One region of the Paenibacillus nicotianae genome, then DNA from elsewhere that is predicted to be linked to it. Evidence: predicted binding sites of a transcription regulator. Region 1 holds the regulator's gene; each other region holds the start of a gene.
The links. Region 1 encodes LexA, which represses DNA repair genes until DNA is damaged. Its sites were predicted from a motif close to CGAACATATGTTCG; they were not measured.

Region 1 (2,277 bases):
AGATAATGGGGAACATTTGCATTTGATTCAGTTAACTAAAAATCAGAACTATCAATACGAATTTGATGAGCAATTACTAGGTGGAGTAGGTAAGATTAATGTAGAAGCGCAAAAAAGAACGATTACTTCTCAGTGGGAAGATGTATTGTATGCTTCTCAAGTATCTACAACCTATGATGCGACAACATTACGGCTTATTCCTTATTATTGCTGGGCTAACCGACAACCCGGTGAAATGCTGGTATGGCTTAACCAAGCATAATCAACACTACAAAGGAGAGTGCCAGATGAAATCTAAAATGAGAATCGATCCTGAGAAATTTGCATATACCGTTATTTCAAGTTATTCATCAGATAAAGATAATGCAGAAGCAGTAGCTAAAGATCATCTGGGTCTATTTTTAAATGCTTATTTTCTAGCTGAAAAGTTCAATACACTGGAAGCTCAATTAGCCGAGAAAGCAGAAAGTAAAGATTTCAAAGCATTACTTGCCAAACTAATGGATACGAAGTTATTTGGATAGATTATATAAAATAGTTTGAGATTTTTATTAAAAAAGACCGCTACTAGGAAAGTAGCGGTCTTTTTCTATCTTCTACGAACAGTAACTTATGCTATTAATTTAGTGTAAGTTACGGAACAATCCTACGACTTTACCCAAAATCGTAACATGTGTCAGACGAAGTGGCTGATACATCGGATTTTCAGGTTGTAGACGAATATGATCTTTTTCTTTGTAGAACGTTTTGACTGTTGCTTCATCATCTTCGGTCATGGCTACAACAATATCGCCATTATCAGCGGTCTGTTGTTGACGTACAATCACGTAGTCACCATTATAGATTCCTGCTTCAATCATACTGTCTCCAACTACAGAAAGCATAAATACTTGTCCTTCACCTGTAAAATTCTGTGGTAGAGGGAAGTAGTCTTCAATATGTTCTGTAGCTGTAATCGGAACACCGGCGGTTACTTTTCCAATAATAGGAACACGAGATACCGTTTGAGCGAAAAGAATATTACTTTCAGACTCTTCTTGACCCAACAACTCGATGGCACGAGGTTTGGTCGGGTCGCGTCGAATCAGTCCTTTTTTCTCCAAACGATCCAGATGACCATGTACAGTAGAACTAGAAGCAAGACCTACAGCTTCACCAATTTCACGTACAGATGGCGGGTAACCTTTAAGTTTGACTTCATTTCGGATAAATTCCAAAATGGCCTGTTGGCGACTTGAAACTTTTGACATACCTTATCAACCCCAATGCTAGTAACGTTTGGCAAAATTATAACATAGAACTACCGTTCGTACAAACATAAGTTCTAAAATTTGTATATTTATTTTGTTATTATTTACTTTTTGTAGGCTATTCATCATATAACAAGCATAATCTATAGTCTAAAAGATAGAATAAAAAACACGAACGAAAGTTCGTAAAAAACTATTGAGTAAAACATATGTTCGTGTTATAGTGAATTTGAGAAAACAAGAACAAATGTTTGGAGCGTGATGACAATGTTAAAATATACTACATATCGTAGCATCCACAATCAATCTGAAAATGGTGAACAACAGATTGATGGATCAGGATCAGATATACATCATACATCAACAAGTTATTCGGAGAAACAATCCCAGCAAGCAGCTATTCATGCTACACGAGCGGACAAAGATATAGTAGTAGATGAATGGACTTATTTGCCGAATGTGCAAAAGATACGCAAACCAAATCAACCCAAAGGCAAAAAGACATTACGTCAAAAAACACTTCAGCTTATTCAAAGTACAGCGCAAAAAGTAAAGTGGAAATCTGGCGGACGTTTAATGGTGTGTTTTGTGTTTGCAGGTGTATTATTGTACGGTGGAGTGATTCATAACTTTGTAGTAGCAGACAAAGTAGAAGGGCCTGCACAAACAGTTGTTGTTCATTCAGGAGATAGTCTATGGAGTATCGCTAGCGAATACAAATCAGCTCAAACGGATACACGTGATTATATAGCTCAGATTCGTAGTGAGAATCAATTGACTACCAGTGAGATTCAAGCAGGCGATGTTCTGGTGATTCCATACGATTAAGTCATATCATTTCTAAACAGAGATCTGTTTTATAACTGATATGACTTGATAAGAGAATGTACTCATTACAATGTACTGATGAATAAGATAAAAGTTTGTTAAGATCTATTGATCTTGACAAGCTTTTTTTTACATGTCAAAGTTAGTGATGGTCAAAAGACCACTACTCAAATGGAGGTTAGTTATGGATATCGATACA
Region 2 (2,277 bases), 270 kb from region 1:
CAGGATGGTAAACATTATTTCTATGTAAATCCATTGGAAGTATGGCCGTCTGCATGTCATCATAATCCGGGTAAGCATCATGTGAAGCCTGTCCGTCAGAAATGGTTCGGGTGTTCTTGCTGCCCGCCTAATATTGCACGTCTGGTGAGTTCATTAGGACAATACATTTACAGTACTAATCCAGATACTATTTATACCCATCTCTATATTGGTGGCGAAGCAGAGTTAGCACTTGGAGAACAATCTGTTGTGATCAAGCAAGAAAGTGGATATCCCTGGAATGGAGCAACACGCTTTTCGTTCCAATTGGAACAACCTTTATCCTTTACATTAGCTTTACGTTTACCGGGTTGGTGCAAAAAAGCTTCGCTAACGATCAATGGTGAATCTATTGACTATCAATCTTTGGTACAGGATGGATATATCTATATTCAGCGAGAGTGGTCGGCAGATGATCGGGTAGAGTGGAATATGGAAATGCATGTGCAAGTGATTCATAGTCATCCTAGATTACGCGCTGCTTCTGGCAAAATCGCTTTGCAACATGGGCCACTGGTCTACTGTCTGGAACAAGCAGATAATGGAGAATTAATCTCTGCACTATCGATCAACCCGACACAATCATTAACGGCACGATTTGATGATCAATTACTAGGAGGAGCTGTTGTAATAGAAGGCACAGCTACTCGCGAACAGACCAGCGATTGGGATGATCATTTGTATCAAGATAGTCCGCCTACGATTCAAGAACAGCCATTTACAGCGATTCCTTATTTTCTATGGGCGAATCGTAGCGAAGGCGATATGGCTGTCTGGATTCGTAAAAGTTAACCGTATAATCTATGAGGTACGATAGTTAGATGTCGTGCCTCTTTATTTTGCAGAAAATCAGATGAAAAAATGTCAAATTATCAAAAAAAGCGAACGTTTGTGCTTATTTTTTAGTGTGAACTATTGTATCAATATCAAGTTAAATGTAAAATAGAATAGAGAAGTGTAAAGGGGGGTTAATTTTGGCTAAAGCAAAAGTAGCAAAACGTCCAACAAGGGATGAATTTGCACTAGAAGAAATTGGTAATCAACTTACTGAAGCCTATCAAGAGAAATCGGAAATTTTGCTGACAGTGTGGGGCGCAGAAGAACCTGTACGTGGTCAGATTGTAAATATGGATCCACGTACAGGTAGAGTACATGTACAATATGAAGAAGAAGTTAACAAAGTGAAATTTATGGATATCATGGGTGTGAACTATCCACGAGATTAAATAAATACTTTTTGACAAAACCTTTGTAACCAGAATATACTAGCATAGTCGATAATCGGCTATGCTAGTATTTTTTTAGGAGGATCATTATGCCATTTAACCAAGAGCAGAACCCGTTAGGTTTATTACTATCAAGAACCTATTTATCCTATAAGAAAAAAGCATCTCATTTATTACTTGATTATGATATTACTCCAGAACAATTTGGTGTGCTTAATAATCTAGCAAGTCATGACGGAATCTCACAGAAAGCGTTAGCGGAGTTAATTTCCAAAGACCAGACCAGTATCGGCAAAACACTGGATCGTCTGGAAAATAAGAAATTGCTAACACGTACTGTTGATCCTTCGGATCGCCGGGCTGTATTGTTACATTTAACAACCAAAGGTCAAGAATTAATTCAGCAGACGAAGCCGATGATGCAAGAAGTGGACGACGAGATTAACGCATTGTTCACCCCGGAACAAACCAAGCAATTCATTGCGATGATCAATCAGACGTTTGAACATTTATCCCGCTGATGTTGTCAGCTGGATATTTTTTGGTGTAATACATGCACAACCATTTATATCCTATGCATGTATTTTGTAAAAAAGAGAAAAGATAGTTGGAGGAGAACAAATGACTGTATTCAAAACATTTAAAGATTTTTTGGGCATTACACAAACCAAAGTAGGGATTGTATTTTCTATTTTTGTACCTTTAGTATTTTTATTATTTTGGATGACTGGATATCATGGAGCAACTGAACGAGTAGATCAACTGGTGGTTGGAATTGTGAATGAAGATGGACAGCAAGGAGAACGTATCGCTCAAGCGATCACTACAGGTGTTCCTTATCAGACTAAGGCTTATGATTCATTAACCACAGCACAACAACAGATGGACAATGGTGATCTAACAATGGTCATTTCTATTCCGGCTCATTTTACAGAAGATGTGTCATCTAAAGGTAGTACTCAAATAAATTATTATATCAATCAAGGTAATTCAGATATTGCCAAATCGATTG
Region 3 (2,277 bases), 900 kb from region 1:
GATATAGCAATAGAAGAACAGATTTTACTTATGATGACCGGGATGAAGTTGACACTAACAGCAGCAGAGAGTTGTACAGGTGGTCTACTGATGCAGAATTTAACCGCTATTCCGGGAAGCGGAAATGTTTTTATGGGTGGAATCGTCTGCTATTCCAATGAAATGAAAGAAAAAATGTTGAATGTTCCGCGGGAATTGTTAGAAGGCGAAAATGCACCAGGAGCAGTAAGTCAGGAAGTAGCAGAAGTATTAGCTGATGAAGCGAGAAAAATGCTAGATACGGATTTTGCTGTTTCTATTACTGGTGTGGCTGGGCCAGGATCTTCAGAACGCAAACCTGTAGGCTTGGTATATGTCGCTCTAGCAGAACGCAATCAACCGACACAGGTATTTGAATTAAATATACGTGGGAATCGTGAGTCGATTCGTGTTCGTGCCGCCAAAAGTATTCTATACCGCTTGTGGCTTCGTTTAAGTGAACTTCAGAAGTAATCTGTAATGCAATTAGAAAATGTATTTAGAGGTATGTAGTGGATGTTTTACGAGTTCAAGCATATGTTGCAATCCATAGTTCTACTATGGTAAAATAAGGACAGACGGAAGAACCGCAGCAAATTTATTTGTTGCGGTTTTTTTTATGTTTATACCCTAAAAAGTAAAAAAAGATAAGCGAAAAATGAAATTCATGATAATTACCAATTAATGTAATTTAATATGGATTTCATATCAAAAACACGAATATATGTTCGAAAAAAGCTTGGCAAATGAGAAAAAAAGTAGTATAATTAGAGTATAAATAAGAAGAAGAGGGACGTGAGTTTATTGTCAGATCGTCGTGCAGCGTTAGATATGGCGCTTCGTCAAATAGAGAAGCAATTCGGTAAAGGTTCAGTTATGAAACTTGGAGAATCCACTCATATGCAAGTTGAAGTTATTCCTAGTGGATCTATTGCGTTAGATATTGCTTTAGGTACAGGCGGTATGCCAAGAGGACGTATTATCGAAATATACGGACCAGAATCTTCAGGTAAAACAACTGTAGCACTTCATGCAATTGCAGAAGTTCAAAAAGCTGGAGGACAAGCAGCATTTATCGATGCAGAGCATGCGCTAGATCCTCAATATGCTAAAAACTTGGGTGTTAACATTGATGAATTATTACTTTCTCAACCAGATACAGGTGAACAAGGTCTAGAAATCGCTGAAGCACTTGTACGTAGTGGTGCTGTGGATATTATTGTTGTCGATTCTGTAGCAGCATTGGTACCAAAAGCAGAGATCGAAGGCGAAATGGGAGATTCTCACGTTGGTTTGCAAGCACGTTTGATGTCTCAAGCTTTGCGTAAATTGTCTGGTGCTATCAGCAAATCCAAAACAATCACGATCTTTATCAATCAGCTTCGTGAAAAAGTTGGAGTTATGTTTGGTAACCCTGAAACGACTCCAGGTGGTCGTGCGCTTAAATTCTACTCTACTGTACGTTTAGATGTACGTCGTATAGAAGCAATCAAAAACGGTAACGATGTTGTTGGTAACCGTACACGTATCAAAGTTGTTAAAAACAAAGTTGCTCCTCCATTCAAACAAGCTGAAGTAGATATCATGTACGGAGAAGGTATCTCTAAAGAAGGTAGCTTGATCGATATCGGTGTAGAACATGACATCGTAAATAAAAGTGGTGCTTGGTACTCTTACGAAGGTGAACGTATGGGTCAAGGTCGTGAGAACTCTAAACAATTCTTGAAAGAAAATCCGCATATTGCAGATATCATTGAACAAAAAATCCGTGTATCTAGCAATTTGACAACTGTTGTTGAAGAACCAACTGCTGAAGAAAAAGAAAAAGAGAGTCTTGAAGAGCAAGAATTATTCTCTAAAGCAACTGAATAATCACTTTAAGATGCTTCAAGATTAAATCCTGTAGCGCCCAGGACGTGAAATACGTTCAGGGCGCTTTTTATTTATATCTACTAGATTACATTTGGATGATATCTGAAAATCATAGCTACTTTAAAATATAGATAGACGAAAGGAAACAATTATGGCTGATTATCGTCGTTATTCTAAAAAACCATCCAATACTACATCTGAACCAGAAGGTGATGAAGATTGGGATATCTACGCAGATGAAGGAGAACGCTTAGATGGGTTTCCAGAAGAAGGTGAAGTAGAGATTACCGCTGTAACCCCTCTGCGTAAGCCTAGGCATCATTATAAGTTATCTTTTGGGGAATTGGCTCTTATGGTGCATGAAGATGTCATGATCAAATATAGGCT

Region 2: a site for LexA is predicted at 922-935, ahead of ACFSGI_RS10330 (YolD-like family protein). Genes of this name have one in related genera too.
Region 3: a site for LexA is predicted at 736-749, ahead of recA (recombinase RecA). Genes of this name have one in related genera too.

What each region holds. Positions count from the first base shown of each region.
Region 1 covers NZ_JBHUGF010000010.1:1,100,384-1,102,660, forward strand. The annotation lists gene ACFSGI_RS09105 (glycoside hydrolase family 127 protein) at 1-262, shown strand, start outside; gene ACFSGI_RS09110 (hypothetical protein) at 288-524, shown strand; gene lexA (transcriptional repressor LexA) at 624-1,250, opposite strand; gene yneA (cell division suppressor protein YneA) at 1,518-2,078, shown strand; gene ACFSGI_RS09125 (DUF896 domain-containing protein) at 2,263-2,277, shown strand, end outside.
Region 2 covers NZ_JBHUGF010000010.1:1,373,346-1,375,622, forward strand. The annotation lists gene ACFSGI_RS10325 (glycoside hydrolase family 127 protein) at 1-831, shown strand, start outside; gene ACFSGI_RS10330 (YolD-like family protein) at 1,014-1,265, shown strand; gene ACFSGI_RS10335 (MarR family winged helix-turn-helix transcriptional regulator) at 1,355-1,786, shown strand; gene ACFSGI_RS10340 (YhgE/Pip domain-containing protein) at 1,887-2,277, shown strand, end outside.
Region 3 covers NZ_JBHUGF010000010.1:2,003,498-2,005,774, reverse strand. The annotation lists gene ACFSGI_RS12845 (competence/damage-inducible protein A) at 1-492, shown strand, start outside; gene recA (recombinase RecA) at 823-1,890, shown strand; gene ACFSGI_RS12835 (regulatory protein RecX) at 2,042-2,277, shown strand, end outside.